3 regions of the Terribacillus sp. FSL K6-0262 genome follow, and region 1 is predicted to be linked to each of the others. Evidence: riboswitches for the same ligand, from Rfam matches in the RefSeq annotation. Region 1 holds a riboswitch; each other region holds the start of a gene.
What was found. A riboswitch is a leader RNA that binds a small molecule or an ion and turns the genes downstream of it on or off. The one in region 1 is predicted to bind S-adenosylmethionine.
Positions count from the first base shown of each region.

Region 1 (8,199 bases):
TATTTTCAGATCCTTTGCCAACGTGGATGGCCTGCCTTGTAAAAGCAAGACACGATCGCTCAAATACAGGGCTTCGTCGATATCATGCGTGACGAGGATGATCGTCGTGCCGAATTCCTCCCAAATCTTCAAGAGGAGCTCTTGCAGCTGCATCTTTGTGAATGCATCCAATGCACTGAATGGCTCATCCAGCAGCAGGATATCCGGTTCCGTGACAAGGGCGCGGGCAATGGCAGCCCGCTGTGCCATCCCTCCCGAAAGCTCACGCGGATATAGTTTTTCTGCTTCCTTCAGCCCTACCAGCTCCAAATACCGGCGAGCTTTTTCTTCATTGTTTTTCCGGTCGCCATTCAAGCCGAAAGCGGCATTGGCCAATACCGTTTTCCACGGCAAGAGCCGCGGCTCCTGAAAGATAAACCCGACACGCTGGTCGGATGGGATGGTGATGTTCCCTTCATAATCCGGATCCAGTCCGGCCAGGGCCCGCAGGACTGTACTTTTACCGCAGCCGCTTGTACCGAGAAGGCTGACGATTTCTCCTTTTCCGACTGTGAAATTCACTTGCTGTATAACCTGCTTTTCCCCAAAACGCCTTCCCAGCTTATCCACTTGCAATGTCATGCTGAATCCTCCCTTGTCATTTCGCTAATACGGTATCCTGCCAATGAAGTGATCGTTTCTGGATGAGCTTCAACACCCAATCCGTCAATTTCCCAAGCAGGGCAAACAAGAAAATGCTGGCAATGATCACATCGGGAGCGTATGTGTTCTGCCCTAAAATAAGAAGATAGCCAAGCCCTTGGCTGGCACCCATGATTTCCGCAGCAACGACGAACATCCACCCCAGGCCAAGACCACTGCGCAATCCGGTAAGGAAAGAAGGCAATGATGCAGGAAGGATGATCCTTCTTACGAGAGCCATCCCATCCAGCCCATACATCCTTCCTACTTCGATCAGCTTACGATCAACGCCGCGAATCCCATCGACGATGTTCAAATAGACCGGGAAGAATACGCCGACCGCGATCAATGTCACCTTCGACGGTTCGCCGATCCCCATCCAGAGGATGAATAAAGGCACCCACGCCAGTGAAGGTATCGAACGGAACGCTTGAATCAGCGGATCAAAAAACTTTTCGGCAAGCTCCGAATAACCTACAAGGGTTCCCAAAAGGATAGCTGCTGCGGTTCCGATGATGAAACCGATGAATAAACGGTAAACGGTAAGCAATACATGATCCTGCAGAGTGCCATCCTGCAAATAAGCGATGATCGTTGACAGGATCTTACTCGGGGCAGGAAGCTGATAGGCAGGAATGACTCCTGCCCTGCTCAATACTTCCCACGCTGCCAGCAGGACAATCGGCAGCAAGGAACCAAGCAGTGCAGGATGCGTCCTTAATTTCTTCCACATAAATCATCATTCCTCCCCAAGATCTTCTGCGTATTTCGGTTCGATATAACTATCCACCGTTTCCGCTACATCTTTGCTGCCTTTCCATAGATTCGCTTTTTCCAGGACAGCACCTGATTGATTCAGGATCTCCCGCTGGGTATCACCCGGGACGGATTCCGAGAAATCATTACGTTCCAGCTGCTTTGCTGCTACTTCCTGGCTGATATTTGCCTCTTTGGCAACAATTTCAGCTGTCTCTTCCGGATTTTCTTCGATCCAGGCCCTTGCTTTGTCATAAAGCTTCAAGACTTCCTTCACTTCTTCGGGATGATTCTCAGCGAATTCTTCGCGGACATTCAGGAAATTATAAGTGTTGAAATCTTCGTTTCGATAGAATAATTGCGTATCACTTTCCAATTCCAGCTTTGCCATATGGGGATCAAGGCCTGCCCATACATCCACATCACCGGAAAGCAGCGCACTCGCTCCATCGGCATGCTGCAAATTGACGATTTGGACATCTTGTTCATCCAGACCTGCTTCCTGCAAGGAACGCTGCAGGAAGATATATGGATCGGTACCGACAGTTGCGGCTACCTTTTTCCCCTTGAGATCGGCCGGCTCCTTGATGTCGCTATCCTTTGTTGTGACCAATGCTGTCCACTCCGGCTTCGATGCCAGGTATATACCTTTTATCGGATTGCCATTCGCCTTGGCGAGCAAGGCCGCACTGCCTGCTGTGGAACCAAAATCCACACTGTTGCTGTTCAGGAATTCCAGTGCCTTGTTGCTCCCTTGACTTAGTGTCCAAGTCACCTCGATGCCTTGATCCTTGAACGCTTCTTCTGCCCAGCCTTTATTTTTGATCACCAAGCTGGCCGGGGAATAATAGGCGTAATCCAAACGAATCTGTTTAAGGTCTCCTGATGCTGAGCTTGAATTACCGCAGGCTGCCAGGAAGACAACCGCTAAAACGCTGAGTAAAGCTAGTAAACTTCTTTTATCTATGAGGGGAATCTTATTCATCGATTGCTACTCCTTTATCATCCAGTTCGCATGCATAGGTGCTGATCGTTCCGCGCAAGCGCTGCGCTTCTTTATAGGTGCAGCGGTTGTGGACCACTTCCAATCCCGCTTCACGCGCAATCGCGGCTGCTTCCGGGGAGACGACACCTTCCTGCAGCCAGAATATTTCCGGACGGACCTCGGCTGCTTCCTTTGCCAGCTCCACAGCCGCTTCCGGACTGCGGAAGATTTGGGCTATATCGATTTTCCCTGGTACACTTTTCAAATCCGGGTAAGCTTTCTCTCCCAGGACAGTTGTTTCGGCAGGATTTACCGGGATGATTTTGTAACCGAGGCGCTGCATCTTCCGAGCCAAACGATTGCTTGGACGCTGCTCCTTGCTGCTCAGCCCTACTACTGCAATCGTTTTTTGGCGCCCTTGGGCATCCGTTGCACTGCCGAGCGCTTCCCGGATGACAGCTTCATCATTGATCACGATTTTCCGGGATTCCGAACGGATTCCAGTAGCCTTCTCCAATGCACGATCCAAATCATGGATAAGATCATCCACTGCTTCAATCCCGACGGACAGCCGCACCAATTCCTCTTTTACCCCCGTAGCTGCCAATCCCTCGGCATCCAGCTGCAGATGTGTCGTGGAGGCAGGGTGGATGATCAATGATTTGGCATCGCCCACATTGGCAACATGGGACCAAAGGGCGACATTATTGATCAAAGCAGCACCAGCTTCCCTGCCTCCCTTGATGCCAAAGTTGACAATGGAACCAGCACCGGATGGAAGCACTCTTTTGGCGATTTCATGGGATGGATGGCTGCTGAGCCCCGGATAAGCGACCCAATCGACTGCCGGATGCCGTTCAAGGTAATCTGCCAGCTTTTCTGCATTTTGTACATGGCGTTCCACTCGTAAATGCAATGTCTCCAAGCCTTGGATCAGCTGCCATGCATTGAACGGACTAAGGGCAGCCCCAAGATCGCGCAGCAATTGGACACGCAATTTTGTACTGAAAGCAAGCGTACCGAAGTCAAATGCATAGCGGATGCCATTGTAACTCGGATCCGGCTCGGTGAATGTCGGAAACTTCGGTGAATTCCAATCAAATCGGCCCCCATCGACGATCAATCCCCCGATGGAAGTACCATGACCGCCGATCCATTTCGTTGCACTGTGCACGACGATATCCGCACCAAGCGTTATCGGTTTGCTAAGGATAGGTGTGGCAAACGTACTGTCGACAATGAGGGGGATCCCGGCATCATGTGCCACTTCCGCGACTGCTTCCACATCCAGCACATGCAGGCTGGGATTTCCGATGATTTCTGCAAATACAGCTTTTGTTTTGTCTGTGATCGCCGCGCGGAATGCCTCCGGATCGGTCGGATCGACGAATTTGACAGTGATTCCGTAGCGAGGGAGCGTAGTCTGGAATAGGTTATACGTCCCTCCGTATAAATTCGTTGCTGCTACGATTTCATCCCCGGCGCTTGCCAGATTGAGGATGCTGTAGCTGATGGCTGCCATTCCGGATGCAACACCGACTGCTGCGACGCCATCTTCCAGCAAAGCAATTCGTTTTTCCAGAACATCGACGGTAGGGTTGCCGATTCGGGAATAGATATTTCCCGGCTCATCCAGTGCGAATAGACGCTCTGCATGATCTGTATCATGGAACAAGTAAGAAGTGGTCTGGTAAAGCGGCACCGCTCTTGAGCCTGTCGTCGGATCCGGCGCTTGCCCGCCATGCAATGCTAGTGTTTCTGCTTTATATACTTGATCTGTCATTTTGTCATTCCTCCAGTTTATATAGATGAAAAAAGCAGCTCCCGGTAAGAAGCTGCTGCTTATGCACGAAACTCCTTATCTCCCAAACTTCCGTTTGCTGGATGTAGCACCTTAAAAGCCATTTCCGCTTACAGGTTGCCGGGTTTCATCGGGCCAGTCCCTCCACCTCTCTTGATAAGTCAATATGAAATTTTCATCGGCTGCTCGAGTACCTCCCTGATATGGTGTCCCCACTTCTCGAACTCCAGCAGAAAACCATCATGCCCATAGATTGTATCCACATCCACATGCCTTCCCCTTGGAACTGCCGCAGCAAAGCGGCTTATCTCCTCTGGAGGAAATAGCAGATCTCTTGAAAATCCGAATGTCAGCACAATTGCGTCTATTCTCCGGGCGGCTGCTTGCCATCCTCCTCTTCCCCTGCCGATATCATGACTGTTCATCGCTTCCAATAAAGTCATATAGCAGTTGGCATCAAAGCGATTGACCAGCTTCTCTCCTTGATAGTTCAAATACGATTCCACCTCGTAAGCTGCATCATCCCTCCGGGAGGCAGCACGGCGGAAACGTTCATTATATTGATGGTCGGAACGGTAAGTAAGCATCCCCACCATCCGCGCAAGTCCGAGACCGGCCGCAGGTAATCTGTCCGGTGTATAGTATCCATCGTTCCAATCGGGATCGGAGGTGATGGCTGTCTTAGCCAAATGGTTATACGCAATCGCATAATCACTCACAAAGGGGGTTGCTGCGAGCGGAATCAGCACATCCATGAAATCAGGGTACATGACGCCCCATTCCAGTACTTGCATCCCTCCCAATGATCCGCCGATTACTGCCTTTAGATGAGCAATTCCCAGTTTCTCCAAGGCAAGACGCTGCACCAAAACCATGTCCCTGATCGTTATTGCCGGAAAGGCTGCCGCATACCTGCTTCCCGAATCCGGGTTTACCGACAATGCACTCGTTGTCCCATTGCACCCGCCCAATACATTGAATGTAATCACTTGGTATCGGCGGGTATCGATGTATCCGCCCGGCTGCAGCAATCCATTCCACCATCCAGTTGCTGCATCAGTTCCGATTGCAAACTGATCTCCCGTCAACGCATGACAGACAAGCACCGTTTCTCCCGAAGCGGGTCCGCTTTTTTCAAAAGCCACCTCGACGTTTGGCAGGATATTGCCTGATTCAAGCACAATATCCCCGATGAGAAGTTTGCCGGTTTGGTATGACTGTTGTAAATCCATTCTCCGCATGCTTCCTCCCCCCAACTAAAAAAGCCACCCTGAGAGGACAGGGTGGCAATATGTACCGACATGTCTCTCTCATCTCTAAAGTGCTCTGCGCACTTTCAGGAATTAGCACCTTAAAAGCATTTCTGCTTGCAGGTTGCCGGGCATCATCGGGCCAGTCCCTCCGCCTCTCTTGATAAGAGCTTGCTATTGATTTGTTAACAGGATTGTAGCATGGGGTTCTTATAGGAGTCAACTATAAATTCTGAAATTTCCATCAGGATATTCTTCCCGGAAATTTGGACGCCCCGCATCGGCAATTGCCGATGCGGGGCTTAAAATGTAACTTTTTCTATTGTTATGCGAGAATGCCTAATACATTCTCCTGCCGCGGTACTTGTTCCACATGGTAGTTTTCACTTAAACGATGCAATCCCTACCTCTATTGCATCCTTACGGCTCCTTGGCCGCTCCAGTCTGAATAAGTACTTCTGATTAAAACTATAGCAGAATGCCAGAGATCTTCAATAAAGTTACTCAAATATTGAAGACGTTAATTATTCTATCATGCTTTACAATTACTGTCAAACCACCGATGCAGATGTACTCCCCTCCCTCTTCCATTCCCGTTAATCAAAGAGGACAAATCGCCCCGCATTTCCCATCTTTCTATAGGAGACCTTATTTTGGTGACGCTTTATGACAAATAATCTGTAAACACTTACACAACTTGGTCAGAAATATTCACGTAAGATATCCTGACAAGTTTGTTACATTTTTTTGCAGGGCACTTATAATGAAAAAAGATTTAAATTTTCAAATAATAAAGAAGGCATTCAGGGGGTAGAGAAAATGGATATGGCCAATACGGTATTCATGTTCGTCGCAACCGTCCTCGTATGGTTGATGACACCGGCACTCGCACTCTTCTACGGCGGGTTGGTAAGAAGCAAGAATGTGCTGAGCACAACGATGCACAGCTTTACGACAATGGCAATCGTTTCGATCATTTGGATCATTGTCGGCTTTTCCCTGGCATTCTCACCAGGTAACGGAATTATTGGGGGATTGGATTATTTCGGGCTGAATAACGTTGGTTTCGATCCAAACGCAGACTCCGGACATACAATTCCATTCAACTTATTCATGATGTTCCAAATGACATTTGCGATTCTGACAACAGCCATCGTGTCCGGCGCATATGCAGAACGCATTCGTTTTCCAGCATTCATTCTATTCACAGTTCTTTGGGTCCTCATCGTTTATTCCCCGCTGGCACACTGGGTTTGGGGCGGCGGCTGGATCGCAGAAATGGGCGCGCTTGATTTCGCAGGCGGAAACGTTGTCCATATCTCCTCCGGTCTTGCTGGGTTGGTTGTTGCAATCGTCATCGGCAAACGTAAAAATGCCGGCTCCACTGCACCGCATAACTTGATTTTCACATTGATCGGCGGCGCATTGCTTTGGTTCGGATGGTTTGGATTCAACGTCGGCAGCGAACTTGCTTTCGATGATGTAGCAATGTACGCCTTTATCAATACGAATACTGCTGCAGCAGCTGGTGTACTTGGATGGATGATCATTGAATGGATCATCAATAAAAAGCCGACACTGCTTGGAGCTGTATCCGGTGCGATCGCCGGGCTGGTTGCCATCACCCCTGCCGCTGGATTCGTCTCCCCGCTTGCCAGCATTCCAATCGGCTTGATCGGCGGCATCGTCTGCTTCTGGGGCGTCGGCTGGCTGAAGCAGAAGCTTGGTTATGATGACGCACTCGATGCCTTTGGATTGCATGCAGTGGGCGGTACATGGGGCGGCATCGCGACTGGCTTGTTCGCAAGCGACTCCATCAATGCAATCGTCGAGCACAATGGCCTTTTCTATGGCGGCGGTATTGATCTATTATGGAGACAGGTAGTTGCCATCATTGCAACATTCGCCTTTGTCGGGGTTGTGACATTCATCTTGATCTCCATCGTCAACCTCATCTTCAAAGCACGTGCCACAGAAGAAGAAGAAGCAAAAGGTCTTGATCTGACGATGCACGGCGAACGTGCCTACCAGGATTGATCAATCTAAAAGGAGGAACGGTATATGAGTGACATGTTCAAGGTTGAGATCATCACAAGGAACTCAGCAGATCTTGAAGTTTTCAAAATGAAAATGGCTGAAATCGGGGTATCCGGCATGACGTTCTCCCACGTGCAAGGCTGCGGCCTGGAAGAAGGCTATACGGAGTTATACCGCGGCGTCAAGAAAGTGCAGAATGTATTTGATCGGCTGAAAGTCGAAATCGTCGTCAGCGCAGTTCCAGTGGATGATGTCATCGAAGCAGCAAAAAGTGCGCTTCATACTGGTAAAGCAGGTGACGGAAAAATATTCGTCTATCCGATCCAGCAAACGATCGATATCAATACAGGAAAACAAGGTCCTGCAGCCTTGTAACGGAAGCGCTCCTTAAAGGGGGCGCTTCTTCTATGTAAAAAGCCAGCCCGAACAGGCTGGCATGGAGAAGAAAATGAGCAGACAAGTAACATTAGGACGATTGTTCACATAAGATGAAGCAGAAAGCTGCTATCAGCATTCCCGCCATTGGCGGCGCAGCCTAGCGGGGGTGCTGTCTCTATACGACTATTCTAAATGATAGATTTTAGCTGTTTTTGGATCATTATGATTATAGCTGCGATCCTCATCTACAAGTTTCTTCAATTTCCTGACAGCATCTTCGAATTCGAACTCGGATATCTGTTTCGTTGCAC
Region 1 is NZ_CP150277.1:2,607,900-2,616,098, reverse strand. Features, by position in the region: gene MHI54_RS13350 (ABC transporter ATP-binding protein) at 1-621, opposite strand, end outside; gene MHI54_RS13345 (ABC transporter permease) at 638-1,414, opposite strand; gene MHI54_RS13340 (aliphatic sulfonate ABC transporter substrate-binding protein) at 1,421-2,422, opposite strand; gene MHI54_RS13335 (PLP-dependent aspartate aminotransferase family protein) at 2,415-4,205, opposite strand; SAM riboswitch class I at 4,278-4,386, opposite strand; gene metX (homoserine O-acetyltransferase) at 4,385-5,455, opposite strand; SAM riboswitch class I at 5,531-5,643, opposite strand; gene MHI54_RS13325 (ammonium transporter) at 6,293-7,510, shown strand; gene MHI54_RS13320 (P-II family nitrogen regulator) at 7,535-7,885, shown strand; gene MHI54_RS13315 (hypothetical protein) at 8,072-8,199, opposite strand, start outside.

Region 2 (8,199 bases), 1.0 Mb from region 1:
TGACAATCGGCATCATCATGGTATACAGTGCTTCTGCGATATGGGCGGAGTATAAATTCGGCGATGGCTTCTTTTTTGCGAAACGGCAGCTGCTGTTTGCCGGGGTGGGGCTGGGAGCGATGCTCATCATATCCAGGGTGCATTATGAAAATTGGCGGAAATATGCCAAGATACTCCTGCTGATTTGCTTCATTTTACTTATCGCCGTCCTCATTCCCGGTATCGGAATGGTTCGGGGCGGTGCGCGGAGCTGGATCGGTGTAGGGGCCTTCAGCATCCAGCCTTCGGAATTCACCAAGCTGGGTTTGATCATCTATTTGGCCGTCTATCTGTCGGCTAAACAGAAATATATAACTTCCCTGAAGGAAGGGTTCCTGCCATCACTCCTGCTCGTCTTTACGGCATTCGGAATGATCATGCTCCAGCCGGATCTTGGAACTGGCGTTGTCCTTGTGCTTACATGCATGGTGATGATTCTGGTCAGCGGAGCGAGGATCACTCACTTTGTCGGACTGGGCATATTGGGCTTGGCTGCATTTGCTGCGCTGATTTTGTCAGCGCCGTATCGCATCCAGCGCATCACCGCATTCCTCGATCCATGGCAAGATCCTTTGGGTGAAGGATTTCAGATCATCCAGTCCCTATATGCAATCGGTCCAGGAGGCTTGATGGGGCTTGGGCTAGGGAATAGCCTGCAGAAATTTTTCTATCTGCCGGAGCCGCAAACGGATTTCATCTTTGCTATTTTAGCAGAGGAGCTAGGCTTCATAGGCGGTGCTGGCGTCATGCTGCTTTTCCTGCTGTTTTTATGGCGCGGCATCCAAGTTGCACTCCGGGCCCCGGATGGTTTCAGCAGCTTGCTGGCATTGGGCATCACCGGGATGATAGCCATTCAATGCATGATCAATATCAGTGTGGTCATTGGTTTGATACCGGTTACTGGCATTACGCTTCCGTTTTTGAGCTATGGGGGATCGTCGCTGACACTTACCTTGAGTTCCGTCGGCATTCTATTGAATGTCAGCAGGTATAGCAGACTCTAAAAGTCAGTATGGGCAACACGGATCAGGATGGAAGGGATATGAACAGAACAAACGAAATGACAAAAGTACTATATTGGAAATTTTCGCACAATTAGCATTGACTTTTTTGAGCGGTGCACGTATCATTGAAGACAATTTCATACAGTTCTTATCAAGAGAAGCCGAGGGACTGGCCCGATGAAGCTTCAGCAACCTCTGACGATGTCAGAAAGGTGCTAAATCCAGCAAGATTAAATTCTTGGAAGATAAGAGTGCGGGCGATTATATCACGCTCTCTTTTCTTCGGAAAAGGGAGCTTTTTTTCGTTTAGTCACTCTACCACGGAAAAAGGAGAAATGACAAATTGACTGACATTATTATTCTCTCAGGAAGTCCATCCAAACATTCGCGGTCGCAGCTGGCAGCAAAGTATGCCGGCAAGCAGGCAAAAGAGCAAGGTTATTCCGTAAGCGAGATTTGTGTTACCGATTTTGAGCCGGAGGATCTTCTGTATGCGAAATTCGACAGTCCGGCAATCTCGGCGGCAAGCCAGGCAGTCAGAAACGCGAAAGGATTGATTATTGCCTCCCCTGTTTACAAAGCAGCCTATACAGGCATATTGAAGGCTCTACTTGATTTATTCCCGCAGGACGCATTCAGGAATAAGCCAGTGCTTCCGATCATGACAGGCGGCAGCCCGGCACATCTGCTCGCGATAGATTATGCATTAAAGCCGCTTATCGCCAATCTTAAGGGTGAAGCATTGCAGGGTGTGTATCTATGCGATCATCACATCAACAAGGAGAACCCGGAGAATCCGATTGCAGATGAAGAAACCGGTGAAAGGCTCAGAACACAGACGAATCAGCTGGCTGAGGCGATCCGCCGCACTCATGCTGCTGCGGCTGTAAAGTGAGGGAGGAGAATGATGAGCGCACCATTAGCTAAGAGAACACTGTTTGGGATGCCTGTTCAAGTCATTGGCGGTTTGCTTGCCATTTTATTATTCATGACCGGTGATGGTATCGAGCAAGCATTTTTGTCTAAGTATGTGGTCGATATCGGCTTCACTGCCAATCAGTCAGCGATCATGTTCAGCGCTTATGGGATTGTGCTTACTTTCGCTTCCTGGCTTGCCGGTGTGCTTGGGGAGGTCATCGGACCGCGCAAGACGATGCTGATCGGGCTGTTCACATGGGTGGTTTTCGAAATCGGTTTTCTGTATCTCGGTCTTTATTTAGAAAGCTTTTCGATGATGGTGCTCATGTACGGCCTCCGCGGTTTCGGCTATCCGCTGTTTGCCTTTGCTTTCATCGTGTGGATTGCCTACCGTACCGAGAAGCAAAAGCTGGCAACGGCAATGGGCTGGTTTTTCTTTATGTTCGCGGGCGGAATAGGGTTTCTTGGCTCCTATTATCCAAGTGTCCTCCTTCCTTTCATCGGGGAAATGGCCACGCTGTGGAGCTCGCTTATCTGGATCATCCTGGGGGGGATTCTGGGAATTGCCTTGGTGGATGATAAAGATCGGGAAGGGTTTAGGATCCAGGATCAGCTTAAAGAAAATAAATGGGCCGAAGCGCTGAAGGGGATCACGATCCTATGGGAAAGCCCGCGGGTTGCTGCCGGCGGTCTGCTCCGGACAATCAATACAGCTGGATGGTACGGATTTGTCGTTGTCATGCCTGGATTCTTCACCAGTTTCTTGGATATATCAACGAGTCAATGGCTGCAGCTGTGGGCTGTACAGTCTGTCAGCAATATGGCAGCAGGGGTTCTGTTCGGCATGCTTGGCGACCGGATCGGCTGGGTGAAGGTGGTCCGCTGGTTCGGCTGTGTCGGAGCTGCTGTCTGCTCGCTGCTTTACTACTACATTCCGGCGGCCTTCGGAGCAAACATCCCGCTGCTTTTATTGAACGCCATCCTATTCGGTGCGGCGATTGCAGCCTTTGTCCCACTGTCTGCCATCCTGCCGACACTTGCTCCTGCCAATCGCGGTGCGGCGATATCCGTACTCAATTTGGGCGCAGGAGCCAGTCAGTTCCTGGGGCCCGTGCTTGTCGGGATACTGAACAATTACCTGGGCATCATCGGCGTTGTATGGGGATTTGCCATTCTTTATGCACTTAGTTTTCTATTGACGCCATTTTTGGCCCCAGCTGCGAAAGCTCAAATACATGCGATGGATGAGCTTGCTGTCAGATAATCAAAGGAGGATCACCAAATGACAAATAAACGGATCTATTTGAATGCATTTGATATGAATTGCGTCGGACACCAATCACCCGGGCTCTGGACACACCCTGAGGATCAGGCGCATCGCTACAAGGATTTGGATTATTGGACGGAACTTGCGCAGATATTGGAGCGCGGTCAGTTCGATGCATTATTTTTGGCGGATGTATTGGGGACATACGATGTCTACCAGGATTCGCGTGATGGGGCAGTGCGCCAGGCTGCGCAAGTGCCTGTCAATGACCCGCTGCTCGTGGTTCCGGCGATGGCTCAAGTCACAAAGCATTTAGGCTTTGGCATCACAGCCTCGGTCACATATGAGCATCCGTACAGCTTTGCACGCCGGGTATCCACCTTGGATCATTTGACCAAGGGGAGAGTGGGCTGGAATATTGTCACCTCCTATCTGGAGAGTGCAGCCAAAAATCTAGGTCTGCATACTCAAATCAAACATGATGAGCGCTATGACATTGCTGAGGAATACGTGGAAGTGTGCTATAAACTTTGGGAAGGCAGCTGGGAAGACGGAGCGGTCGTCCGCGATACGGAACGCAAAGTATACACCGATCCCGAAAAGGTACACGATATCCACCATAAAGGCACGTATTTCACAGTTCCTGGGGCGCATCTTTCCGAGCCTTCCCCGCAGCGGACACCTGTGCTTTTCCAGGCAGGATCATCGTCAAAGGGACGGGTATTTGCCGCCAAGCATGCGGAGTGTGTCTTTATCAGTACGCCTACTGTCACCGTGACAAAGAGCTATGTAGATAAACTTCGCGAGGAGACGGAACGTCAAGGCCGTGATCGGGAGGAAATTAAAGTGATGAGTCTCTTCACTCCGATTGTAGGGGAGACAGAGGAAGCAGCCCGGGAGAAACTGGCCGATTATCGGAGGCATGCAAGCTATGAAGGAGGTCTGGTATTGCTCGGGGGCTGGACCGGCATCGATTTTTCCGAATATGACCCGGACGAAGAGCTTCGTTTTGTCGAGAATGAAGCGATCCACTCGGCAGTGGAGATATTCACGAAAATAGAACCGGATAAAAAATGGACTGTACGGGAAGTGGCCGAATTCGTTGGTGTCGGGGGGATGGGGCCGGTGGTGGCCGGAACACCTGAACAAGTTGCAGATGCGATGGAGGATTGGGTGGAACAGACCGGCGTGGATGGTTTCAATATAGCCTATGCAGTGACACCCGGAACATTTAAAGATTTAGCTGATCATGTAGTGCCGATCCTCCAGGAGCGGGGAAGAATCAGAAAGAACTATGAAGGTACTACGCTGCGTGAGAATTTAAGCGGAAGCAGCAGACTGCCGGGACATCATCCGGCACGTCTGGCCGGGAGAGCAGTTCAGGAACAAGGAAAGCAAATGGTGTAACGTCATGGAAAAAATATATGAAACAAAACTAAAGGTCATTCAGTCTCTCATTGATGAAGTAGTGGAACAAACCATCGCCCCTTCGGCGGACCGGATGGACAGGGAGAAAATTTTTCCGAAGGGGAATATACAGGCGCTTGCAGCAAAAGGGCTGAATGGAATTTTGCTTCCGGAGGATCTGGGCGGGCTTGGTGCAGGCTATGAAGCATTTTCGATTGTGGCCGAGAAAATTGCCGCTCATTGCCCATCCACGGGTCTTGTCTACACCATGCACGTAGAGGCGGCCGATGCCATTTACCGTTTCGGCACGGAGGAGCAGCACGAGAAGTGGCTGAAACCTGTACAAGATGGCTGGTTTGGCACCACTTCAACAAGCGAAAGGTCTTCAGGAGGCAGGTACTGGATAAACACAAGCCAAGCAAAGCGGACACCGGGCGGTTATGAGCTCCATTTGGAAAAATCCTTTACGACAAGCAGCGGCTTTGCTGATTTCTATATTGTTCAAACCGGGTCCCCTGGTGCTTGCGCTGCCGATGATTTGAGTTATTTCATCATTGAAGGAACTAATCCTGGTCTCAGCTTCGGGAGCTGGGATGCCCTCGGAGTGAGAGGAAACCATAGTTCCTCGCTGACATTGGACAGCGTGCAAGTGCCTGAGGAAAATTTGCTCGGGGGCGAGGGAGCTGGCAGGTCCATTGTAGAAGGGAGTGTCGCTTATTTGCTCGGCCTCGGCTCTGTCTGGACAGGATTGGCTGGCGGAATAGTCGAAGAGGTCACAGCATATGCCAAACGGAATCACCATCGTGATGTGGACAAAAGTCTGGCCGACTACCAGGTTATCCGTGGTCTGCTCGCCAAAGCTGCCATTCAATATAAAGGGCTTGCTGCGTGGTTGCATAAACTCCGCACGGACATCGATCAGCAGCTGACCAGCGGATCGAAAGAGCTGTGCCCATCCACCCGGCAAGATTTGCTATCCTTTAAGATCCATGCTTCGGAAACAGTGAATGTGATTGCGCAGGCTGCCATGGACATAACCGGCGGCTATGGCTATAAAATTGGTAAGCTGGAAAGGTTTTACCGTGATGCCAGAGCGGGTATTGTTATGGGTCCTTCCAACAATTTGGCCCGTGATATTCTGGCAAAGCAGATCGTAGGATCATCGGATGATTTGTGGGAAGAAACCTCCTGAGGAGAGGTTTCTTTTTCTGCATATGGGTCCATGCATTGCTGCAAGGACCCATTAACCTTTACATAGCAACAGCGATTCGGGAAAGGAAGGGCATCAGATGGAATCTGGGTATTTTTACCACCTTGAAAAAGCGAAGCCAGACCGACAAAAGAGGGCACGCGGAAACGAATGTCATGATAGAATAGGGGAGAAGGCAGCAGAGGAAAAATAATGGAAATAGAATCAAACGATAGAAGATGGATGGAAGTTTTATTTCTTGGCTATTGAAGAAGGAGATTGGCGACTTCTTATATAATTAGGTAAAGAGACCTTCTCAGACACTGAATTCCAGATAATTTGTTGGTTACAGACTCCTTCCATTATACGAATGTGTTATAATTTTATAATTACAATACAAGCAGTTTTTGACTGTACAGCATAGGAAGAAGAGGAAATGAGCGAAAAAAAGAAAATTGTTTCCATTGAGGACCGCATTCCAAAATTAAAGCAAGCGAGGAAAAAGAAGGCGAATAGAAGGCTGATATTCTACTTGTCTATCTTCTTCGTACTTATCTCCATCATTGTCTACTTGCAATCACCACTCAGCAATATCCATCGTTTGGAAGTGGAAGGGAATGATTTCCTTCCGGATGATACTATCATTCAAAGCAGCGGGTTGACGACGTCGGATAATATGTGGCGGATCGATAAGGATAAGGTGATCAAGCGGATACAGAAGAATGAGGAAGTCGAGAAAGTGTCGATCAGCCGAGGCTTTCCCGCAACTGTCACGATTAATGTGACAGAGCTTGGGAGAGTGGGCTATCTCCAGCTGGACGGCAGCTATCGCGCACTGCTCACGAATGGAAGCATTTCGGAGAAAAAGTGGGACCAGCCAAAATCCGATGCCCCGATTCTTTATGGTTTTTCGGATGATGAATATCTGGATGAGATGGCAGAGGAGCTTGATCAGCTGCCAGATTCGATCACCAGGCTCATTTCTGAGATTTACTACAAGCCTACCGAGGACAATCCATATGTCATCCAGCTATTCATGAATGACGGAAGGGAAGTCCAAGGCACGATTCGTACATTTGCCACCAACATGGAGGCTTATCCAAGCATCGCAGCACAGCTTGACCCAGAGGTGGATGGAGTGCTCCATATGGGAGTGGGCACTTATTTCGAGCCTTCCGGGAAAAAAGACAAAGACAAAGATAAAGAGACAGAAGAGGGACAATAAGCAGAAAATCATAGCATTTTGTCAATTTATGTAGAATAAACAAGCTATATGCGGTATAGTCGAATCAAATAAGTGTATATTTGGCTAATTTCTGTTAGAATGTCGCTTTTTCGGCAATTTTCACCGTGATATTTGTTATAATGATGCGTGTCTAGTGTCTGCATACAAATAGTTACATTTCAATGAAAACGTGAAAAAAATCAATGCTGGGCGACATGTCTCTAGGATTAGGAGGTGCCTTACGTGAACAACAGTGAAATTTTAGTCAGCTTAGATGTAGGAACATCAAAAATTAAAGTGATTATCGGGGAAGTCTTTCCTGATTCCCTTAATATAATCGGTGTCGGTACGGCAAAATCAAAAGGTTTGAAAAAAGGCGCCATCGTTGATATCGATCAGACCGTCCAATCAATCCGGAATGCAGTGGAGCAGGCCGAGCGGATGGTAGGCATGCAAATCGAGCGTGTAGTCGTCGGGGTGAATGGGAATCAAATCCAGCTGCAATCCTGTCACGGTGTGGTTGCTGTTTCCAGTGAAACAAGGGAAATAGACGATGAGGATGTCGCGCGTGTAATTGATGCGGCTCAGGTCGTATCCATTCCGCCGGAGAGGGAAATCGTCGATGTCATTCCGAAGCAGTTCATCGTGGATGGCTTGGACGGCATCAATGACCCGCGCGGTATGATCGGTGTGCGGCTGGAAATGGAAGGGACCATCATTACTTGTTCCCGCACAGTCTTACATAATCTATTGAAATGCGTCGAGAGAGCCAACTTAGAAGTGATGGATATATGTCTGCAGCCTTTGGCTGCAGGGGCTGTAGCCCTTTCGGAGGATGAAAAGAACCTTGGAGTGGGCTTGATCGACATCGGCGGGGGCAATACGACCGTGTCTGTGTTCGGCAATGGCCAGCTGATGGCGACAAGTGTCGTTCCGCTTGGCGGTGACAACATCAGCAAGGATATCTCGATCGGTTTGAAGACTTCATCAGAAGAAGCGGAAGAAATCAAAATTGGATATGGACATGCCTTCTATGATGACGCCAGGGAGGAAGAGACATTCGAAGCTTCCATCATTGGCAGCAATAAGAAACAGACTTTTTCCCAGCTTGATGTCGCTGATATTGCAGAAGCCCGTGTAGAGGAAATCT
Region 2 is NZ_CP150277.1:282,888-291,086, reverse strand. Features, by position in the region: gene spoVE (stage V sporulation protein E) at 1-1,043, shown strand, start outside; SAM riboswitch class I at 1,189-1,295, shown strand; gene ssuE (NADPH-dependent FMN reductase) at 1,387-1,938, shown strand; gene MHI54_RS01420 (MFS transporter) at 1,951-3,225, shown strand; gene MHI54_RS01415 (LLM class flavin-dependent oxidoreductase) at 3,244-4,635, shown strand; gene MHI54_RS01410 (acyl-CoA dehydrogenase family protein) at 4,640-5,827, shown strand; gene MHI54_RS01405 (cell division protein FtsQ/DivIB) at 6,261-7,049, shown strand; gene ftsA (cell division protein FtsA) at 7,293-8,199, shown strand, end outside.
Region 2: it holds a riboswitch for S-adenosylmethionine, as region 1 does, so the genes downstream of both, ssuE (NADPH-dependent FMN reductase) here and MHI54_RS13335 (PLP-dependent aspartate aminotransferase family protein) in region 1, are expected to answer to the same signal.

Region 3 (8,199 bases), 590 kb from region 1:
TAATCATCAAACCCAGGAATATCATACCCCATGAGCCAAAATAATGATCGGAAACCTCGGCAAGTATCTCGGCGCCATTGCTTAAATAGCCTAGCTCACTCACACTTGAAGCTCCCATGAAGGACAGTGCTGTATAAATCACTGCCAGTACCACTGCGGCAATCGCTGTTGCCATCAAACAAACTTTCATGACAGAGCCTTTGTTTGTGATTCCTTTATCCTTTAAGGCATTGACGATGATGATCCCGAATACACAGGCAACCAGCGCGTCCAATGTCAAATAGCCCTCCTGGAAACCCTTAAAGAAAGCATGTGCCGTATAGTCACTTTGAGGTGCCTGGAATTTCCCGATCGGGAACGCAATCGCCACGATCACCAGCAAGCCGATAAAAGCCAGCTTGATCGGTGTCAGGAACTTACCGATGACATCGATGATTTTGGAAGGATTCAGCGACAATAGACAAGTGATCACAAAGAACAGGAGCGAGAACAAGATGAGTGGCAGCGGTCCCGGTTCAGAAGGCAAGAATGGTTTCAAACCTATTTCATATGATACATTCCCTGCTCGCGGTATCGCGAAAAACGGTCCGATTGCAAGATACAGAATAACCGTATAAACCATTCCGAATACCGGGTGCACCCTGCTGGATAAGGACATAAGATCCTTCTCGCCTGAAAAAACGAAGGCGATGATTGCAATCAGCGGGAAGCCGACGCCTGTCACAAGGAACCCTGCATTGGCAATCCATATATTTTCACCAGCTTGCTGCCCAAGCATCGGCGGGAAGATCAAATTCCCCGCTCCGAAAAACAAAGCAAAGAGCATCAAACCAAGGATGATCGTAAATGAACCTGGTACTTTCTTTGACACAAAAAAACCTCCACTAACTATTGGAATAGTCTGATAAATAGCAAAATATTGAGTTTAATATACATTTCCGTCAGATTTTCTGACACAATACTGGTTAGTATAATACTGAATTGTGCAACATTCAAGAAGTTTTTATTAGGAATGTTCTGTAAATATATGTATGACAAAATTATTCAGTGCTTGCACACCGCAACCACTCAGCCATAATTCACCAATGTCATTTCAATTAACTAAGGAGAAAAGAATCTACTATCCAATCAAAATTCTGGGATTCAATGATGGCATTCCCGCAACACTTATCCTTAAACCGCTCCTGCCTACCAAGGCAGTATCCTGCAATCTCTTGGTTTTCACAGTCATCCTCATGCATGATTTGATTGCTGTTTTTTCAGGGAGGTACTTTTATGGCTATGCTGCCGCAAAGACGGCATGGAAAGCATATCGAAAGGAAAAGCAGGATTTCACATAAAAAAATCCCCTGCCTAGCGGCAGAGGTATTGCTATAACAATCTGCTCAGACGGATTAGCATAAACACCGCCATGGACCATATCAACAGTGCTGAGATACGATTCAGAATCAGCAGCAGTTTCCCTTGTGCAACCAAACTTCCGATAAGTCTCCCCGCAGCTGCCAAGCCGAAGAACCAAATCCAGGAAACGGCTATGCATGCCATCGAAAAGCTCCATTTCTCCGGACCCGAATACGCCAGGGAGCTTGTCCCGATAACTCCGACAATATCCAATATGGCATGAGGATTCAGCAAGGATACAGATGCAGCGAAAATGATTTGCTTTCGTGGGGGGAAGCTTTCTTCACCCGCTTGTACGGTATCCGGAACTGATTTCCAAAGTCCCCATCCTATATAAGTCAAAAAGCAGAACCCAATTCCATAAAGCACTGTCTGGATCCAAGGTATTGTCCACACAAGCACCGAAACACCAGCGACTGCCATGGAAATCATGATTGTATCGGCCATTCCAGCTGTAATTACTGCCGGAAGCGTATGAATCATCCTTTTTTGAATGATACCTTGATTGAATAAGAACACATTTTGAGCTCCAAGGGGCAAAATAAGCCCGAAAGCAAGAATGATTCCATGTATGATCGGCTCCATCATCTCTCTCCTCCCTAACTTAGCATATAGGACATTGAATCGCATGTCCTCATCCAATTGGTTGGTAATTCACCCAACCAATCATATAACGAAAAGCAGGAGTTGATGAAATGAATGAAATCGATTGGAAATGGAATCGTATCGTCAAAAACCCGAACTCACGCAAATCTGCGGCTGAAGATTCACGTAACAGTTCGGGTTTTTCATCTAACTGAAACACTTTTGCGTCATAGACCACTTACCCCATCACTTTTTCAGCCTTACTCTTTTCGAATACTGTCTTGGCTTGCTGCAGCAGCTCCTTGTCTGTCAATAATCGGTAACCTGCATGCGCCAAGACTTTGGCCCCTTTCAATACTGCTGCATCACCGCGCGCTGAGCGAGCTGCTTCACGGAATTCTTCCGTATGACCAATTAGATCTTCCGGTCCGATTTGGATATAAGGATGCGCCGCCGGGACCTCATAGCTAATATTACCTGTATCCGTTGAGCCGCGTCCCTTACCTTTTTTCACATGTACATATTCGCCGGCATTTTCCAGCTCTTCCTTCAGCAATTGATCCAACACTGGATTCAAAACAAAATCCTTCACTTCATTTTGAAATCTTTCTCTCTTGACAGTGGCTCCGGTGGCTAATGCAGCCCCCTGGGCAATATTTTTCACTTTTTGTGAAACTGCTTGTGCTTTACTCCATGTTTCTGCCCGGATGAAAAAGCGTGCCGACGCATATTCCGGAACGATATTCGGCGCATCCCCGCCGTTCGGGATGATTCCATGCACGCGTACATCCTGCGGGAGATGCTGCCGCAATGCATTGATACCATTAAAAAGCTGAATGACAGCATCCAAAGCATTGACTCCTTTTTCAGGGGAACCGGAGGCATGAGCTGATTTTCCGTAGAAATGGAAATCAAGCGGATCTACGGCAAGGAACTCCCCAGTGACACTTGTTCGTACAGAAGGATGTATGATCAAGGCAGCATCGATTCCCTTCAGCAGACCATGCTTGACAAAGCTGCCTTTGGCACTTCCATTGGGACCGCCTTCCTCAGCCGGGGTACCGAGGACGGCTACACTTCCGCCTATTTGATCCAATGTTTCCGCCAGGGCAATACCAGCTGCTGTACTGGCAGTACCAATGATATTATGACCGCAAGCATGCCCGATCCCAGGCAGCGCATCATACTCGGCAAGAAAAGCGATCCGTGGTCCTGGTTTCCCGCTATCTTTCAGCGCATAAAATGCAGTTTCGTGCCCTGCCACCCCCTTATCCACTTGAAATCCCGCCTCTTCCAGCAAACAAGCGAGCGTTTCACTGGCGAAAAATTCCTGATTGCCAAGCTCCGGCTTTGCATGGATTGCCTGGCTTGTTTGGATATACTTTTCTCCATTCTCCTCAAGATGCCATGAAATTCGGCTCATAGCCGTCACAGCTTTTCCCATCGCTCATTCCTCCTCCTGAAGACGTTTCAAATGCTCCTGCAGTTCTTCTTTTGGTACATCCACAACTATGGAACCGCCATTCGTATCATTCTCTACAGCTTTTTTCACTTCTTCATCCTGATACAATGCAGCGATTTTCTGATATATCTCATTGTTCTCGTCTTCTTTCCTTACCGCAAATACATTCACAAATGGTGTAATGCTGTCATCGTTGGCATTTTCCAGATAAATCGGATCTTCTTTTGGATTCAAGCCTGCTTGGCCTGCAACACCATTATTGATGAAGGATGCAGCTACATCCGGCAATACACGGGGGGTCTGCTGTGCAACAACAGGTACAATTTCAATGTTTTTCGGATTCTCTGCAATCTTGGAAGGATCACCGAACTGGCCGAAATCGTCTGCCAGTTTGATGACACCCGCAGCTTCCAAAGCCCGAAGCGATCTAGCCTGATTGGATGGGTCATCCGGAATGGCTACTTTATCGCCTTCCTTTAACTCATCCAGGCTATCGATTTTCTCTGAGTAAGCTCCGATCGGGGCTATTACTGTTGAGCCTATCGGGACAATCGTATCGCCATGTTCTTTGGCATATTGACTCAGGAAAGCAATGTGCTGGAAGGAGTTCATGTCTATCTCGCCATTGGCCAATGCTTGGTTCGGCAACGTATAGTCCGAGAATTCGACTAGCTCGATATTGATTCCCTCTTCCTTTGCCTTCTCCTTCAGGATTGGCCATTGATCTCCATCCGATCCTGTAACACCAATTTTAACGGTCTGGCTGCCGTCAGCTGAACTGCTGCCGCAAGCCGCTAGAACAAACACAAAAGCGAAGGAAATAATGCCAAGTAATGTTTTTTTCATTTTCTTCATCTCCTTAATATCCTTCTTGAAAGTGTATTGCCGATCCACTGGGCCAGCTGGACAAGTACAATCAATATAACGACGGTAACAACCATGACGCTTGTATCGAACCGCTGATATCCATAGGTCATTGCCACATGCCCGAGACCGCCCCCTCCAACTGTTCCTGCCATCGCAGAGAAATCAATCAAGCTGATGGTAATGAACGTCAATCCAAGAACCAGCGGACCAAGCGCTTCCGGGATCAAGATGGTATAAATAATCTGGAGCGGACTGGCGCCCATCGCTTTTGCGGCCTCAATGACACCCGGATCGATGCTGATGAAGTTATTTTCAACAACTCGTGCGATGCTGAAGGCTGCTGCTATACTCATCGGGAAGATTGCTGCCCATGTGCCGATTGTCGTCCCTACCACTTCTCTGGTCAGCGGACTGATAGCCACTAAAAAGATGATGAATGGAATCGGCCGAATGATATTGATTAAGAAATTGATGATTTGAAACAAAATCGCATTTTCCAGTATATTCCCTTTTCGTGTGACAAAAAGTAAAAGTCCGATAATGATGCCGAATACAGAACCTATCACCAACGTGACAGCCACCATCAAGATTGTCTGGCCGGTCGCTTCGACAATGCGCGGCCAGAATGTCTGCCAATCTACCCCCATGCCACTTCTACCTCCTCGATCTGAACGATATCATCCAGTTCCTTTACTGCGCTGACCGTTCTTTCTTCGTCTCCTTGGAAGCTCACAAGCAGATTCCCATAGAATTTCTCTTGTATCTCCTGTACGGAACCATACACAATATTCACATCGATATCATGCTTCCTCGTTACCCTGGATAATACCGGGTCACTCGCCACCTCTCCCTTGAAAATGATCCGATACAGCTTCTTCCCGCCTTTTTGACGCCATTCATCCAATAGGGAAGGAGACGGGAGATCCTGCTGTATGGAACGGATAAAACGTTTCGTTGTCTGGTGAATAGGATCTGTGAATGTATCGAATACTCCGCCCGTTTCGATGACCTCCCCTTCCTCCATGACAGCAACCTTGTCACAGATTGCCTGAATCACGTGCATTTCGTGTGTTATCAGCAGAATCGTAATGCCCAATTCCTTGTTCACTTTCTTCAACAGACGCAGAATCTCTCCTGTCGTATCCGGATCCAGAGCCGAAGTCGCTTCATCACATATCAGGATATCCGGGGAAGTAGCCAGCGCCCTGGCAATTCCAACCCGCTGCTTCTGCCCTCCAGAGAGCTGCTCTGGATAATTCTTCGCTTTATCCGAAAGGCCGACGAAGCGCAACAGTTCATCCACCCGTTCTTTTATTTTTGCTCGCGGCATTTTGGCCAGTTTCAGAGGATATGCAATATTACCAGCAACAGTACGCGAGGTTAGCAGATTGAAATTCTGAAAGATCATCCCGATTCTCCTGCGCACCTTCCGGACTTCCCTAGGGGGCAATTTGGCTAAATCTACCCCCTGCACCTCTACAGCACCAGCAGTAGGATTTTCCAGCACATTGACCAATCTCAGCAATGTGCTCTTACCGGCTCCGCTGAAGCCGATGATGCCGAAAATCTCCCCTTGCTCTATCGTCAGGTTCACATTGCGTACGGCGTGCACTTCCCGTTTTCCGATTGTGAAGGTCTTTGATACATTCTTGAACGTAATCAACTCTATTCCCCCTCGCTACACAAAAAGCCCTCTTTTTCTTATCCAGAAAAAGAGGGCTTCATTATGAAACTTCCTCATTCTCATCTTCCAAACACAGCTGTGTTTGCAGGAATTGGCACGGTATTTACGATAAACCCGTTGCCGAGACGTCATAGGGCCTGATCCCTCGATCTCTCTGGATAAGAATAAATCAAGTATGTAGTTGTTAGATTTGATTACCATGTTATGGGTTTTCCAATTGAATGTCAATCCATTTTTTTAAATAATCATTCTCTTTTGGAATTTCTTTAAACGAAACATTTTTACAACTGGCGGTTTGAAGCAACAGTTAAGATATACATTGATCCTGGTGTTTTTCCCCGAGCCATCTATTTATCTTCTATCACGATATAAGCAGCCTTCACAGGGCCATGCACCCCGACAACCAGATTCATTTCGATATCAGCCGAGTTGCTTGGTCCGGTGATGAAGTTAATACAGGATGCAATGGTCTCTCCTTTTTGTACTTGCTTGGATATTTGCTGCGCTGCCTGGGTCATCCGGGGAACGATGGTGCTTTTCGGTACGAGGGCGATATATTTATGCGGCAGCAAGCTCACCGTGCGGCCTTTGCCTTCCCCCGAAAACAGCACGACCGTTCCGGACTCAGCCAGCGTGATATCACTGAATGTAATACCGATATTGGCTTTCTCCACAATACCGATGTTGTCATATCCAATGGCAGGATCCCATTCATGCACATCGATTCCTTGTTCGGGCCACGATCGGAGCTGTTCACGCAAACCAAATGCTTCATAGCGTGGGTCTTGCCAAATGGCCAACGGGCCCCCGCCATAGGCTGCTATAGTATCTGCCAGCACATTCGGCAAGGCAGCCGAATCAGTCTCGATAAATTCGGTATGGATAAGCCGGCATTGATCGCGAAGTATCTCCACTAGCTCATCCGGGGTTTTATCAGTCAATGTCTTATCCTGCGGGCGATAATTCCAATTCCGCGCCGGCTTTTCCATCAGCACCTTTGTTCGGCCCAGACGGCTGGCCACATTCGCAAGAAAGCTGTCCTGATTCTGTATCATGCTTTGTCACGCTCCTTTTCGTGCTCCTTGAACCAATCACGGAAACGCTCTTTGTTCGGAGCCGGCAAATCACGAATTTCGGTCCAAGCCTTCAGCGGTCCCGGCCCTTTCGAAATGGTCTCATCCTTTGTAAAAGGCTTCATGACCGAGCTTGCCATTTTTGATCCAGCTGCATAAAGCGGATTGGAGGAAGCTCCTATACCAAATGCCTTCATGGCCATCTTCTCGGAAATCGGTGCACGCCCTTCCCTTTCGACAATCACTTGCCGATGGCGATGGAGCAGCTGATGCAATGGGATCTTGACCGGACAAGCATCCGTACAGGCTGCACAGAGTGTCGATGCATACGGCAGTTCCTTGAAATCATCATATCCGCCCAGCAGCGGTGTCAGCACTGCCCCGATCGGACCAGGGTATATCGAGTTATAGGAGTGTCCGCCGATGTGGCGGTACACCGGACAGACATTGATACATGCTGCACATCGGATACATTGCAGGACAGACTGGAATTCGGTCCCTAGGATACCGGAACGCCCATTATCAACGATGACCAGGTGGAACTCGGATGGGCCATCGGCTTCCCCCGCTGTCCGCGGACCTGTCAAAGCGGTGATATAACTGGTCAGCTTTTGCCCGACGGCACTCCTTGTAAGCAGTCCCACGAGCACTTCAAATTCTTCAAAGGTCGGTACGATGCGCTCCATCCCCATGACACAGATTTGCGTATCCGGTAAGTCGGAAACCATGCCAGCGTTCCCTTCATTCGTGACCAAACCAACCGAACCAGATTCGGCTATGGCAAAATTGCATCCTGTAATGCCGATGTCTGCCTGCAGGAATTCCTGACGCAATTTTTCCCTGGCATGCAGAGCCAGCTCCTCCGGCTTGGAAGTCAGTTTGTACTCCAGCTTCTCGGTAAAGACATCCTTGATCTGCTCTTTGTTTTTATGGAGTGCCGGTGTGACGATATGCGAAGGCGGATCATGGTCGTCCAGCTGCAGGATGTATTCGCCCAGATCTGTTTCGATGACATCGCAGCCTTCCTGTTCCAAGACAGCATTCAATCCGATCTCCTCCGTGACCATCGACTTCGCCTTCAAGATCTTTTGGGCCCTTTTTTCTTTCACGATACCTTTCACATAGTC
Region 3 is NZ_CP150277.1:2,022,297-2,030,495, reverse strand. Features, by position in the region: gene brnQ (branched-chain amino acid transport system II carrier protein) at 1-871, opposite strand, end outside; gene MHI54_RS10500 (LysE/ArgO family amino acid transporter) at 1,372-1,989, opposite strand; gene MHI54_RS10495 (M20 family metallopeptidase) at 2,225-3,430, opposite strand; gene MHI54_RS10490 (MetQ/NlpA family ABC transporter substrate-binding protein) at 3,434-4,294, opposite strand; gene MHI54_RS10485 (methionine ABC transporter permease) at 4,300-4,962, opposite strand; gene MHI54_RS10480 (ATP-binding cassette domain-containing protein) at 4,953-5,978, opposite strand; SAM riboswitch class I at 6,056-6,164, opposite strand; gene MHI54_RS10475 (lactate utilization protein C) at 6,347-7,054, opposite strand; gene MHI54_RS10470 (LutB/LldF family L-lactate oxidation iron-sulfur protein) at 7,051-8,199, opposite strand, start outside.
Region 3: it holds a riboswitch for S-adenosylmethionine, as region 1 does, so the genes downstream of both, MHI54_RS10480 (ATP-binding cassette domain-containing protein) here and MHI54_RS13335 (PLP-dependent aspartate aminotransferase family protein) in region 1, are expected to answer to the same signal.